One region of the Pseudalkalibacillus sp. Hm43 genome, then DNA from elsewhere that is predicted to be linked to it. Evidence: riboswitches for the same ligand, from Rfam matches in the RefSeq annotation. Region 1 holds a riboswitch; the other holds the start of a gene.
What was found. Region 1 has a riboswitch for S-adenosylmethionine ahead of msrA (peptide-methionine (S)-S-oxide reductase MsrA). Riboswitches for the same ligand answer to the same signal wherever they lie in the genome.
Positions count from the first base shown of each region.

Region 2: linked by a shared signal. The riboswitch ahead of ACXQIQ_RS06920 (homoserine O-acetyltransferase family protein) and the one ahead of msrA (peptide-methionine (S)-S-oxide reductase MsrA) in region 1 are both predicted to bind S-adenosylmethionine.

Region 1 is NZ_CM135129.1:3,126,697-3,134,228, reverse strand. It holds gene ACXQIQ_RS16300 (YunC family protein) at 1-22, opposite strand, end outside; gene ACXQIQ_RS16295 (bifunctional metallophosphatase/5'-nucleotidase) at 89-1,489, opposite strand; gene ACXQIQ_RS16290 (DUF72 domain-containing protein) at 1,527-2,378, opposite strand; gene msrA (peptide-methionine (S)-S-oxide reductase MsrA) at 2,669-3,151, opposite strand; SAM riboswitch class I at 3,386-3,507, opposite strand; gene ACXQIQ_RS16280 (hypothetical protein) at 3,810-3,977, opposite strand; gene ACXQIQ_RS16275 (hypothetical protein) at 3,955-5,250, opposite strand; gene sufB (Fe-S cluster assembly protein SufB) at 5,422-6,819, opposite strand; gene sufU (Fe-S cluster assembly sulfur transfer protein SufU) at 6,926-7,375, opposite strand; gene ACXQIQ_RS16260 (cysteine desulfurase) at 7,365-7,532, opposite strand, start outside.
Region 2 is NZ_CM135129.1:1,308,844-1,316,375, reverse strand. It holds gene ACXQIQ_RS06950 (hypothetical protein) at 36-569, shown strand; gene ACXQIQ_RS06945 (TIM barrel protein) at 828-1,658, shown strand; gene ACXQIQ_RS06940 (hypothetical protein) at 1,655-2,077, shown strand; gene ACXQIQ_RS06935 (sulfotransferase family 2 domain-containing protein) at 2,118-2,897, opposite strand; gene ACXQIQ_RS06930 (hypothetical protein) at 3,108-3,293, shown strand; gene ACXQIQ_RS06925 (GNAT family N-acetyltransferase) at 3,506-4,066, shown strand; SAM riboswitch class I at 4,204-4,321, shown strand; gene ACXQIQ_RS06920 (homoserine O-acetyltransferase family protein) at 4,421-5,485, shown strand; gene ACXQIQ_RS06915 (O-acetylhomoserine aminocarboxypropyltransferase/cysteine synthase family protein) at 5,505-6,827, shown strand; gene ACXQIQ_RS06910 (homoserine dehydrogenase) at 6,941-7,532, shown strand, end outside.

The sequences.
Region 1 (7,532 bases):
CAATCGGGGTGACGGTAATCATCTTCCTCACGCTCCTTTTCCTTACTATGAATATGTCATAGCAGAATAAAGCGTGTTGGCGCTTTGCCTATCTTTCTAGGGTTTTTAATTTCCAGGCTATTACGTCGCGAAGCATTTCGGGCAAGTAGTAGGATTTTTGTTCCGCGTATGCCACAGAAGGCAATAATCGACCGAACGTAAACATGTCTACCGTCCCGATCGTGTAGATTCTCTCTTGATCAAGTGCCTCGCCATTGATCAGGATCCTGCGTACGTGATATTCGCCGTCTTCCATCATCTGTCCTTCCGTTTCCACACCGTCAAAAATCATCTGCCCAATCACTTTACCACGGAATCCTAGACCTTTGATCTCCAGATGGACAAGCTCTTTCGTCATAGCTTGATGAATCATTTCTTTCAAGTACTCTCCTTTTAAAAGGAGCTTGCACGGGTTGATCGGGTGTGGGCAAACCCTATGAAGATCCCCCTTCGTTACCGGGCCTTTTTCCAAAGGCTCTAGAAGGAGTCCGGCATTGATCATCCCGATTTCGGTATCACACCATTCACGGATCGTTTCGGCAAGCAACGTTGAAAAAGGTGATTTTTTGAACCACTCTAGTTCAAGCGGCTCATCCAAAACAGCGACGACCTCTTGAAGGTTTTCTCTCGCAGAATCCTTCAGCCGGTCGAGAAGCAGCTCACTCTCTTCATCTGGAGCCTGGTTTCGAACGTCGAACACTTCCGCTTTTATATGGTCTATTTTCCGTTCTTCTTCATTCCAATCGATCTCCATATGCCCGACATAGAGACCAAATTTACCCGCTTGCCCGACCGTTACACCTTTCGTAGAGTGAATGCCTTCAGGTAGAACGTGATGGGTGTGGGATCCGAGGATGATGTCCAGTTCCTCGACTTCTTCAGCTAATTGTTTGTCCGCTTCCAAACCAAGATGGGAAAGGAGTATGAGGAGATCAACCTCTCCTCTCACTTCTTCAGCATATTGTTTGATTGTGTCATAAGGATCGAGTACATCCCAATCCAACAATTCATAATACGCTTTGAACGGTGCCGTTGCAGCGATGACACCGATCTTCAGCCCGTTAGGCAACGTGTGGATGTCGTAAGGCTTTGCCCAGTGAGGCTGATCTCCATTTTTGTTTTTCAAATTCCCAAGAATGACTTGGAAGTTGGCATCGTCATATAAGGCATCGAGTTGTTCCTTAGAAAATGTGATGCCTTCGTTGTTCCCGATCGTCGCGTTCAAAAAACCAGCCTCATTCATGAGCTGCACATTACCTTGACCGTCCGTTCCTTCGGTCACTGGATGCACACGGTCAGCATGATCACCGATGTCGAAACGGATCACACACTCACCGTTCTGGTCATGGATCTGTTGCTGTTGCTTAAGAAAGCCCATTATTTTCGGCCACTGTTCAAGATGGCTATGTAAGTCATTCGTATGATACAGATGGAGCTTCATACGGCTCATTGTACCATCTCCTTTGATGATTCTAGTCATTTGTTCATTAGAAAAGATCAAGCTGTCTCGGTGCAAGTCCTTCATAATCGATGCCTAATAGGTCGATCATCTGTTTTGCATTGTCTGCGGCGTCTCCACCTGAGTTGTTGTTGAAAAGGACCGTCAAATCGTGACCCGGCTTATGGAGCTCGAGAAGCTTCTCTTTCCATTCTATGAGCTCATCCTCAGAATATCGATAAAGATATCGGACATCCCGCCAATCTTGGTTGCTCTTGCCCTTCTTTTGCCAACCATGGACATTTCGACCGTGAAACCGGATCAGCGTTTGGTCCGGATGAGTTGGTTCAAGGACTGTAGGTACAGAGCCGGTTCCAGCTTGGGGCTCATCACAAATACTGTGGATCCAGCCTTCCTCTTTCATGAATTCCAAGGTCCGTTGTTGAAATGATGGATGGAACCAGGATTGATGGCGGAATTCGAGCGCCACAGGGATATCCCCCATTTTTTCCTTCGCTTGTCGTAATTGTTCCACATTGTCCCGGTTACAATCAAACCACGGAGGATATTGGAAAAGCACCATCTTCAGCTTATGCGCTTCCTGCAAAGGTTTGATGGACTCTCTGAATAAGCGGAACATCTCTTCAGTACTTTCAAAAGGGATATCCCCTCTCGTATGTCCCGTCATGCCTTGATACGCTTTTACCACGAATGAAAAGCGCTCGGGAGTGTCCCTCACCCATTTTTGATAATTTTTGATGGGTTGAACCGCGTAAAAAGACGAATCCACTTCCACAGTCGGAAAGAAGCTGCTGTAGGTTTTCAATTTATCTGTTGATTTGATATCCGGCGGGTACAGCGAGTCATGATCTCCCCAACCCGTCACTCCAATCTCAATCATACATTCGTAACCTCTCATTTTCATATATTCGTACTTATATTTTGAGTTCTTCACGTAAAAAGTGCAAGTAATAGCAAAATAAAAAGAGCTCTTATCGTTTTAAGAGCTCTATCATTCTTCATAAGTTTCCAAAAGCAGCTATGCTCAGGGATATCAAAATCACAATCCCTGTCGCAAGAATGAAATATTGAATACGTAGCATACATTTCTAGCCCTTCGTGTTTAAGTCTCTTCAGAAAACTATTCGACTTGTCTAAACGATTGCTGTTCGTAGGGCTGTAAGAAAACCTTTAGATGCCACAAGCTGCAGAACCATTCTTTTGAAAGTACTTTTGGTGATATTCTTCTGCATCATAGAAAGTGGAAGCCGGTCTAACTTCTGTTACGATCGGCAGCTTATATACCGCTTGTTCTTTCAGAGCCGTAATTTTTCCTTCAGCCTCGATCTTCTGATCTTCATCTGTGTAAAAGATGGCGGAACGATATTGATGACCAATATCAATGCCTTGTCGATTCAAGGTAGTCGGATCATGTATTTCAAACAGTTTGTTCAGTAACTCAATGTACGAAATGACAGTAGGATCGAATTCGATCTTAATAACCTCAGCGTGTCCCGTGTTTCCAGCTTTCACTTGCTCATAAGTTGGATTTTCTAAAAGTCCTCCAGAATATCCGACTCGAGTTGAAACGACTCCTTCAATTTGCTCAAAGAACGCTTCCACTCCCCAGAAGCATCCTGCACCAAAAATTGCTGTAGCTGTAGTTGTTGCCATTACTCATCTGTCCTTTCAAAAATAACGAAACTTCCTTCGAGAGCTTGTAGGTAGAAAAGCGTAAGCACCGCGTCAAGTCACGAAGGTCACTGGAGATCCGACGAGGAGATTGTTTCCGCCGCAGGAGAATTGAAGTGATCCAAGTGACAAGGTGCTGAAGCTAGACATTATACCCAATATAAAAACCCTTTTCTTATCCAGTAAGAAAAGGGTTCGTTATGATCATAAACGATCCTCTCATCTTCTAGGATATTTGACTATCCTACAGGAATTGGCACCGTTCTCGTCAATCATAAGATTGATTCGATGGTTGCCGGGCATCAAAGGGCCAGTCCCTCCGCCTCTCTGGATAAGAAGTTTTCATTATTCATTTAAATTTGATTTAATTAGAATCTTACTACGATTCGGTAACGTTGTAAAGGATTTTTTCTCATAAAATTATATCGTTACATTAGCTTGTTCAGTAGTACATTTATATTATGAACATAAAGTAAAATGAGTGAATGCATTTGACATATTTTTTATTTGAACAAAATTTTTTACAAGCATACAGGCATTAATTTGATAAGAAAGACCTCGGAAGACCCGAAGTCAATTAATCAAGCAAAACATTTTGAATTTGAGTTTAAGACTGTTTTTGATCTTGATTTACCATGTCCTAATTATTATCTTTATTTTTTTTCAGACCTTCAATTACTCTTTTATACAACTCATTTTCCTCTTCCTTCTCTTTTTCCTTTAAGTTAAACCAAAGTTTTTCTTCTGGGGTCAAATTGAAAAATTTCTCCTTGTTTGATTTCTCATCACTCATTAACGGAATCATCATTTTTACCACCCCTTAAATAATTTTGAAAAAATCCATAATTCAAATTTGGAGAAAAATAATGTTTTCTTTTTATCCAAATAAAACCATCACCTTTAGTAATTACTGCAACATCAATTGGTCCACCCACAGTTTCAGTATCAATCGAAATTCTTCTTTTAAACGATGTAAGATTTACCAATGCTTCTGCCATTTCTGCAATTTCTTCTTTCGGCAAGAAATCAACAATCTCGACTACTGGTGACGAATACTGACTATTTTGAAATGAAGATATCTCATGAAATATTTGTCTAATGATTTCCATACCCAAGTCCGATAATTCAGAAACTTCATTTGATGAGAATTGAACACTGGTATTTTCTTGAATTATTTGTGGAAGCTTTGAAAAAATATCTCCAATTAAATTTTGTATATTTTCTTGTAGTACCGGATCCATACCTTTCATAAATGAATAAACCATTTCTTTTTGAGCGAATGGTATTACTGCTGAGGACGGTTTATCATTATCTATAGATATTTCACACCCATTTTGTTGCTCTAATTTGAGTGTGTTAAGTACAAATCCATCAGTTTTAAATTCATACAAACAAGGAAATAATTCATCTTCTCCATAACCAGAAATAACCAATCCTGATGATCCATTAGTAAAATAATTTCTTCGTACCGCTTCAAATGCCAACTCCATTAATATTACTCGAGTAGAGCTATCGATGTTAAACAGTACTTTCTCCTTAATTACACTTTCAACTACCTCTGAGTGTTCACGTGTAAAATCATCTAAATTTATTTCCAATATGATGTGATTAGTATCCCTTAAATGATCTAGATAGTTTTTAACACTGTTTTCTAAATGATCCTTAACTTGATCTTCAGGAATTCTACGCCCCTGTATTAACTCTTCTTCAACTATAGTTTGAACTTTATTAATAACAAAATTAAGTACTTCAGAAAATGTTCTACCTACAACTTTTCTTTCAGTATTTACATTCTTTAATCGGTCATCACTAGATATGTATTTTATAAACTCCTCTTGGTATGTTTTTAATTTATCAAATTTTTTCATCCCAAGATGGCTTCTAAAGGATTTAATTATTGTCTCCCAAGGAATTTCCATAAAACTCGCTCCACCGTATATCATTATTCCAACCGGATGAAATTTAGATAATGAAAAAAGCTTGTTTGCAGAATTATACACTTTTCTTGCGCCAATCGTGACCGCACTATCAGCTGCGAGAGCAACTCCAGAACGGTTGAGAATACTTACTTCCGCTGTCATAATCTCTCCCCCCTTTAGTAATAAATAAATTCTATATATTGTTATTTTTTCCTGCTACACATTTCAGAATATCAATAAAGTCTATTATACATTTTACCTATCAATATTTTTGGAAAATTAGAATACATAAAAAAACCCTGGCATGAATCATGCCAGGGTTCTTCATCATTTTTATCCGATTGAGCCTTCCATTTCGAATTTGATCAGTCGGTTCATTTCGACTGCGTATTCCATTGGAAGTTCTTTTGTGAATGGCTCGATGAAGCCCATTACGATCATTTCTGTTGCTTCTTCTTCAGAGATTCCACGGCTCATGAGATAGAAGAGTTGCTCTTCTGATACCTTAGAAACTTTCGCCTCGTGCTCAAGGGAAATGTTTTCGTTCAGGATCTCATTGTATGGAATCGTGTCAGAAGTAGACTCGTTATCCATGATGAGCGTATCACACTCAACGTTTGCGCGAGCACCTTGTGCTTTACGTCCGAAGTGTACGATACCGCGGTAAGTTACTTTACCGCCGCCTTTAGAGATGGACTTCGATACGATCGTAGATGACGTATTCGGAGCTAAGTGAATCATTTTCGCACCAGCATCCTGGTGTTGACCTTTACCAGCAAGTGCGATGGACAATGTCATACCACGTGCGCCTTCACCTTTCAAGATGACTGCTGGGTACTTCATCGTCAGCTTGGAACCGATGTTTCCGTCGATCCATTCCATCGTCGCGTTTTCTTCCGCTACAGCACGCTTCGTAACGAGGTTGAAGACATTGTTTGCCCAGTTCTGGATCGTCGTATAACGGCAATATGCGTTCTTTTTGACGATAATCTCAACGACTGCACTGTGTAGTGAGTTCGTTGTATAAACTGGAGCTGTACAACCTTCAACGTAGTGTACAGAAGAATCTTCGTCCGCGATGATCAATGTACGCTCGAATTGACCCATGTTTTCTGAGTTGATTCGGAAGTACGCTTGTAGTGGTGTATCACACTTCACACCTTTTGGAACGTAGATGAAGGAACCACCAGACCATACTGCAGAGTTCAATGCTGCGAATTTGTTATCAGATGGAGGTATTGTTTTCCCAAAGTGCTCTCTGAACAGCTCTTCGTTCTCTTTAAGAGCAGTATCAGTGTCTTTAAAGACAATCCCCATGTTTTCAAGGTCTTCTTGCATGTTGTGGTATACAACCTCAGATTCGTACTGAGCGGATACACCAGCAAGATATTTTTGCTCTGCTTCAGGGATACCTAGCTTATCAAACGTACGCTTGATTTCTTCTGGTACCTCATCCCAAGAGCGTTCAGATTTCTCAGACGGTTTAACATAGTACGTGATGTCATCGAAGTTCAATTCTTTCAAGTTACCGCCCCATTGAGGCATAGGCATCTTATAGAACTGTTCAAGTGATTTCAAACGGAAATCGAGCATCCATTGCGGCTCATCTTTCATACGGGAGATTTCTCGTACGATTTCTTCCGTCAATCCGCGCTTGGATCTAAAGATCGAAACGTCTTTGTCTTTAAAACCATATTTATATTCGCCGATCTCTGGCATTTTCTTAGCCATCGTTCAATCCCTCCTTAAAGGATACATACATCCAGAGCCAGTTGAGTACGTAGTATCTATACTTCCATTGTAAGGTGCATGGATACAAAAGACAACCGGGCTGGCTTTATTCCTCTTCGTTCTCTTTCTGTTCAACACTCTTCTCCAGTGCTTTCCAGGCGAGAGTTGCACATTTGATACGTGCAGGGAACTTCGATACGCCTTGAAGAGCTTCCAAATCACCAAGATCAAGATCGCCTTCATCGTAATCGTTTCCAAGCATCATCTCAGAGAAGATTTTTGATATTTCTAGTGCTTCGTCAACCGGAAGTCCTTTGATGGTTTCTGTCATCATGGAAGCAGAAGCGAGGCTGATGGAACAGCCTTCCCCTTCAAACTTCGCATCCTTGATTTTCCCATCTTCCACTTGCATGGATACTTGAATCCGGTCTCCACATGTCGGGTTGTTCAAATTGAACGTCAGCGCGCCATCATCTTCCAACTCCCCGCGGTTACGAGGATTTTTATAGTGGTCCATGATGACCTGACGGTATAGCTGATCTAAATTAGAAGACATGACCAAAATACTCCTTTGTTGTCTTTAGTCCATCGATCAGAGCATCTACATCTTCTTTCGTATTATAGAGGTAAAAGCTTGCTCTAGCAGTTGCTGTAACATCCAGCCATTTCATCAATGGTTGTGCACAGTGATGTCCGGCACGAACGGCAATCCC
Region 2 (7,532 bases), 1.8 Mb from region 1:
ACAAGCTTTCACATCTAAAATAGGAGGAAATCTTAATGGAAAGTAATGAAAAGATTTACGTATGTTCTTCTAGCTCCGAAAAAGAAGAACATGTAGAAATTGAGTATGACAAAAAGGAGAAGAAAAAGTCTTCAGGAAAGAGCTCTGGTAAGTCTTCCGGTAAATCTTCTGGAAAATCATCCGGAAAGTCATCTGGAAAATGCAGTAAAGGCAAATCTTCTGGTAAATCCTCTGGAAAGTCCTCAGGCAAATCTTCAGGCAAGTCCTCTGGTAAATCTTCCGGCAAAAAACATTCTAAAGGTAAGAAAAGCTGCAAGAAGGTATCTGAAGCTTACAAGAAAGCAAGCAAACATGGAAACGAAAAGTACATGTACAATGATCCGTATGGTTCTTCAGGATCTTCAGGATCTTCAGGTAAAAAATCCAGCCACCACCACAAAAAGAGCCATAAGAAGCACAAGAAATGCAAATGCTCTAAAGGCTATGCAGTAGATTCTTACACACACATCTTGACTTCTCCGTACCCGCTTACTTGCCGTTGCAAGAAAAAGAAGAAAAAGCGCTGGTAATCCTTTTTTCGTTTTGCGAAAATGGACAAACACCCTGCCTTTTTTCCAACTATGCTCAGAGTGGGCTCTAATATCTAGCACAAGGACTCCAACCACTCGGGCGGAGTTCTTCCAGTTTTTTATACGAAATCGCTTATGAGCATCCGCTGTTGGATGCTTTTTTGCGTTTATGTACTTCTCAAATTCATAGAAGGAAAATGAAGAGCTCATAATGAAATGTTTATGGTAGAAATATAGCTGTTCATTGGGGGTTTTAGTTTGGCTTTGACTTATGCAGTATCCGGAAGTACCATCTTATCTGATCCAGATCGATTTGAGGATCTGTTCTGGAAGGGAATCGAACATATTGAAATTGGCGAATTTGCGAAGGAAGAAGACTTTCAATTGTTCTTGCAAACTTGTAAAAAACATCGGGCAAGCTTTGGTGTTCATTCACCAGTGTTTCGACAGGATAGTAAATACGATCTTTTGGAAAAAGTCGTCCACGATCCGTCGTTTGCCTGGAAAAGGCTTGAAGAGGAAGCGGAGCGCTTGTCGTCGCTAGGTGCGGAGTATCTGCTCGTCCATTTTCCATTTTTTAAAGGGGAGAATGATGGAGACGCCAACGAGCGCATTGAGGAAGGTCTTCAGAAATTAAGCACTATCCAAGAACGATATCAGCTGCCGATTGTATGTGAACCGAAACTTGGATTGAACAGGTCAACTGCAGGCATCGAATATTTACATCAATTTTCAGAGCAGACGTGGTCCACGTATGGTCTGAAGCTCTGTATCGACATTGGGGATTACCTGATGGCAAAAGGTGAATCCGCACTCGATTACATAAAAAAGTGGGAAAAACATATCGCTGTCGCGCATATTCATAATGTGACTTTTCACGGTGACAAGTACATTTGGACGATGGTACATCCATCTTATGAAGGAGAGTTGTACACACTAAAGCCTTTGCTGAAGTATCTGGCGAGTATTGAAGGGCTGCGGTTTGTATTTGAGCACACACCGCATACCGATCCAAGTGCGTCTTTTGTAAAAGAAGGATTCGAATGGGTGAAGTCGATCGCTCCTCAAGAACAGGAGATCTCAAGATGAAGAAAATACTTGTGATGTTGGTTGTGTTCCTTCTATCAGCAGGGTGTAGTCAAAACGAGTTGGTCCATAAGGAAGTCAAAATGGATGAATTGGATAAAGAAATCAGCTCATTTTTTCTCAATGAACAAGATGAGAATGGGATTTACCTTTTTCAAGATCAAGGGGAAAGAATATATGTATTTTTGAACGGGTGGAACGTGAAACAAGGTGAAGCAGCCTCAAGCTTCAGTAACTTCGAAGTTGATCCAGAAGGCGATACCTTGAACATTTATTATGAGGAACAAACTACAACAGAAGATAAAAACAAAGAGCTAGATAACAGGATGATCTATGAAGTCCAATTCGACAGAGATTATGATCGTCTTGCGATTTTCAAAAACGGGGAAGAAACGCACTTTAGCACTTCATCAGGACGTTAAATCATGAGAAAAGAGCTGACTTCATATCAGCTCTTTTTCTTTAGATCTTTTTGAGGTCGTACCCATAATTGATGAAATCCTTTTGATAAATTGTACTGACTAATTGCAAGGTATCTTGATCGTAGAAATTTTCATATGGTGGCAAAGGTTGATAAAATGATTGGCTAGATAATCTCATGTTGGCAAAGTTACGGTTGTCGCTGGTATTCATCTTCTGGGTGACGTGATGAGGAGATTTGATAATTTCCTCCAGCGGTGAAGGGGGTAGCTGATACTTTTCCTCTATCTTTTTGATTGAGGGAGCGAATTGTTCAAGCTTGATAAAGTTCTTGATGAACATCTTCTCACCATCAAGATATTGCTGTATCATATGCCCGTTGATGTTACCACGTTCAACTCCCATATTTTGAACACGATACAGAAATTGTTTGAACGACAATCCCTGATCCATGCCTGGAGCAACCGAGTTCATGATGCTCGGGGTCCGGAGTGTATGGAAGTAAGAGCTGACGGCTCTCGTATAAGGATCACGGACAAGTTTATAAACATCTTTCGTCCCATCCAACAAATGCTTCCGGATTTTATTCGTATGGTTGTCTTGTTGTTCAAATATTTTCATTCTGTAAGTATGGATGATTTCATCGTATTCCGTAGCATCCTGTAGCTTCCCGATTTGATAGAAAAACCATTTTATGAGAGAAGTACATCCACATTTAGGATTCCAGAAGAATATGATAGGAAAATCTTCATCAAAAAGAGGGATTGGCCGGGTAATCAGGTGGTTCGCAATTTTACGTTTATGAAAACTATGACTTGTCATATTGTGTACCTCCAGAAGGGTTGTCCAATGCTCGATTATATATCATATGAACGACCTTATCCCTGTGTGATGGGAGGAAACACCTATTCCACACCTAGGAAGAGGATTTTTCATGTAGAAGGAGAAGAGTATAAGGTGCCGAACTGCTAGTTTTATAGCGGTTCAGTGTATACAACTTTGAAAAAGAGTAAAAGGACATAGGAGGTCGACATGGATCAGTTCTTTGTCTGGGTGCCGGTTGTCGGTGGAATCATCGCATTAGGCGCGGGAATCTGGTACTATGCAGCAATTGGAAAAGCAGTTCATGAAGAGGAACAAGCGGCTGGTAAAGACTTAACGTACGAGATGAATCCGTTTACGGGATCAGCGAAGTCGAAGTCGGTGAAAAAGAAATAGGTGGCCCACACATAAAATAATGTAGGTCGTTTTTCTAAAACGACCCTTCATTTTTACAAAACGTCAGTGATTTTTTGCAAAACCAGAGTGGATTTTTCTAAAACCACCCCTGATTTTTCTAAAACCGACGCTGTTTTTTACAAAACCGCCCACGAAAAGTGCCAAAACCGACCACCGAGTGGAGGTTTTGAGCTGAAAAAGGAGTGAATCCAGTGGAAATTACATATGAAATCGTCAAAGATGACGAAATTGAATGTTGCAGGGACCTTTGCAACAAATTGATGAAGTTCCAGAAGTCGATGGCGCATTTCCGCCCAGAGCTGTTCGACTCGATGAGCTTCGAATCGCGCATGATTCCTGCCGTACAACGGTCTACACATAATTTTACCGTGGTCGCGAAGATCGATGGAAAAGCGGTGGCTTACGTGTATTCCAACATCGCCCCTAAGGAGACGTACGACATGGATTTCGCCACGTTCTTCGACCTGGATACGGTGGAGGGAGAAGAAGTGGGCTGCTTGGCGAACTTCTACATCGATGAAGGGTACCGCGATCTCGGCATCGGGTCCAAGCTTTTCAACATGTCGATGGAATGGCTCGACAGCTACCGGGAAGTAGAGGACTACTTTGTGTTCGTTTCCAACGGCAATGAGAAGGCCCTCGAATTTTATAAAAGAAAAGGGTTCGTCTATAGCAACGAGGTGCTGGACGGTTTCATTACGACGTTACGTTCCAAGAAAGGTGCGATCGTTCCGAAGAAAGAATCCGTTTAAAAAAATTGGCTGGAACTTTTTCGCTATACTCTGAATAGGAATAGATGTACAACTCGGAAAATTGAAATCTGGATGTTGACACGTTGAAATCACCGTGCTAAGATTCAGATAATTTAAAACTTAATTTCATATGCAAGCTCTTATCAAGAGAGGCAGAGGGACTGGCCCGATGAAGCCCGGCAACCGTCAAACGTACGTCACGTTTGAAATGGTGCCAAATCCTGCAAGGCGTTTATGCGCTTTGGGAGATGAGAGAGACAAATTCGCTAACTTTGCCTCTCTGTCTATACAGAGAGGCTTTTTACGTTTCTCGAATCTTCATAAATCAATCTGAGACAAAGGGGGATCGATTTGGTGAGTAGTCAGAAAAACTTTTACAAAACGGGCATCGTGCAGATTCCTAATTTTACGCTTGAGTCGGGTGAGAGCCTGGTGGAGGTGGAACTCGCTTATGAACGGTGCGGACCACGGGATGCCCCAGCGATTCTTGTATGCCACGCACTGACCGGTCAACATCTGACTGTGGGAACAGAGGATGAACCCGGCTGGTGGAAAGGATTGATTGAGGATGGCGGCTATATCGATACAACAGAGTACCAGGTCATCACCTTCAATGTACTCGGTGGGTGCAACGGCTCGACCGGTCCGCAGTCAATGGATCCGAAAAAGGGTGAGCCATACGGGGAGCATTTTCCGCGTCTCACAGTCCGGGATCTCGTCGAAGTCCAATACGTCGCTTTGAAAATCTTAGGGTTCAAACGGTTGAAGGGTGTGATGGGCGGTTCACTTGGGGGCATGCAGGTCCTTGAGTGGGGACTCATGTATCCGGAGTTCGTGAATGCGCTGTTTCCGATTGCAGTGACGCCAACCTTAAGCGACTACGGCATCGCGTTCAACCATATTTCCGGTGAAGCGATCCGGAACGGAGGGGACCAAGGCTTGAGCATCGCCCGTATGATCGGCATGATGACCTATCGTTCGGATGTGCTCTTCAATGAGCGGTTCAACCGAAACCAGCGCATTGCAGAAGATGGAATTCCAACGTACGAAATCGCTTCTTACTTAAGTTATCAAGGGGAAAAATTGCAGGAACGATTCAACAAAGACAGTTATTTGACGCTGCTTGATGTGATGAACACACACGACATCGGCCGGGGAAGAGGTGGCCTCGAGCAAGTCATCCACGGGTATCAGGTTCCGGTTTTCGGTGTCGGATTCACCCGGGATCTCGTCTATCCGTCGGAAGTATTGGCAGGTTTCATTTCAGCGATTCAGCAAGAAGGAGGATACGCGGAGTTTTACGAGGTGAAATCAAAATTCGGTCATGACGGCTTTCTCGTCGAATTTGAAAAATGGGGCTGGTTCATTCAGGAAAAATTAACCGAGCTCGACACATTGGTCCAACACAAACAAGCATAAATGAAAAGGAGAGGTTCAAATGAGTGAAAACAAGAAATATCGTTTAGAAACAATCGGGGTACATGGTGGTCTGCAGGCTGATCCTGTAACAGGTGCGCGAGCGCTACCAATCTATCAATCGAACGCATACAAGTTCGAAAATACGGATCATGCTGCGGACTTATTCGCGTTAAAAGAAGAAGGCTACATTTACTCGCGAATCCATAATCCGACGGTGACGACGGTGGAAGAGCGGGTGGCGCAACTTGAAGGCGGTATCGGCGCTTTGGCGCTGGCCAGCGGAATGGCGGCAATTTCAACGGCCATCTTCAACATCGCAGAAGCGGGGGATGAAGTCGTCTCCGCATCCACTCTGTACGGTGGGACGTTTAACTTGTTTGCGACAACGCTGCCAAAGCACGGCATCACGACACATTTCGTCGACCCGAAGGATCCAGAGAACTTCAGAAGAGCAATCACACCGAAAACGAAGGCGATTTTCGCAGAAACGATCGGGAATCCGGGACTTCACGTATTGGATATCGAAGCGGTTGCGAAAGTCGCCCATGACGCAGGCATCCCGTTGATCGTCGATAACACGTTCGCCACACCGTATCTCTCGCGACCGATCGATCACGGAGCGGATATCGTCATCCATTCTGCGACGAAATGGCTTGGAGGGAACGGCACATCGCTCGGTGGCATCATCGTCGACGCCGGAAAGTTCGACTGGAACTCACCGAAGTTTCCTGGTTTTACAGAGCCGGATCACAGCTATCACGGCATCATCTATTCGGAAGCGTTGCCTGAAGCAGCTTTCATCGTGAAGGCGCGCGTACAGCTTTTACGTGATACAGGGCCATCTATCAGCCCATACAATGCGTTCCAGATCGCACTCGGTTTGGAGACCTTGCACGTGCGAATCAAGGAGCACGTCGCCAATACTCGTAAAGTGGTGGAATACTTGGAAAACCATCCGGCGGTCAAATGGGTGTTGTATCCGGAAAGTGAAAATCACCCATCCCATGAACTGGCGAAAAAATACTTGCCGAAAGGAGCAGGCTCGATTGTCGTGTTCGGTATCCAGGGTGGAAGGGATTCAGGATCAGCGGTCATCAACAGTGTTGCTCTTTGGTCGCATGTCGCCAATGTCGGTGACGCGAAGAGCTTGATCATCCATCCGGCAAGTACGACGCACCAGCAGTTGTCCCCGGACCAGTTGAAAGATTCAGGAGTGACGGAAGATCTGGTCCGTTTATCGGTCGGCATCGAGAACGTCGAAGATCTGATTGAGGACCTTGAGCAGGCGATCGAAGTTGCGACTGGCTTCTCCTCCTTCAACACAACGAAAGTGGTCGGCTAAACTTTTATGAAAAAAGAACGCATACCACTTATGGATGTTCGAAGTTTTCTCGTTCTCGTGTTGGTAGGTATGGTGGTCAGGTTCATAGTAGTTTGAGAAAAGGAGGTAAAAAATTGGCCAAATTGAAGATAGCGTTACTCGGTTTCGGGACTGTTGGAAGCGGTGTGTATGAGATCATTCAAAAACAGCAAGATAGGCTCCGGACGATTTTTGGCAAAGAGGTCGAGGTCGCCGGAGTCCTGATCCAGGATGAAACGAAATCTCGCGAGGTTGATGAGGACGTACTGGTGACATCGAACTTCGAGGAGATTCTTCACATACCGGATTTGGATATTGTGGTTGAAGCAATCGTCGGAGTGGAACCGGGTTATACGTACTTAAAGCGTGTCATTGAAAAAGGGTGTCATGTGGTCACAGCGAACAAGGAGTTGTTCGCACATAAAGGGCATGAGTTGAAAAAGCTGGCAGCAGTCCATGGAGTAGAGGTGTCTTTTGAAGCGGCAGTCGCAGGCGGAATCCCGGTGATCGGCACGTTGAAGCAGCTTCTCCAAGCCAACCAGGTGGTGAAGATCGACGCGATTCTGAACGGAACCTCTAACTATATCCTGACCGAAATACGTGAAAAAGGTCGTTCTTTCTCAGATGCGTTGGCAGCGGCACAGGAAGCGGGGTATGCAGAGGCTGATCCGTCCAACGACGTCGATG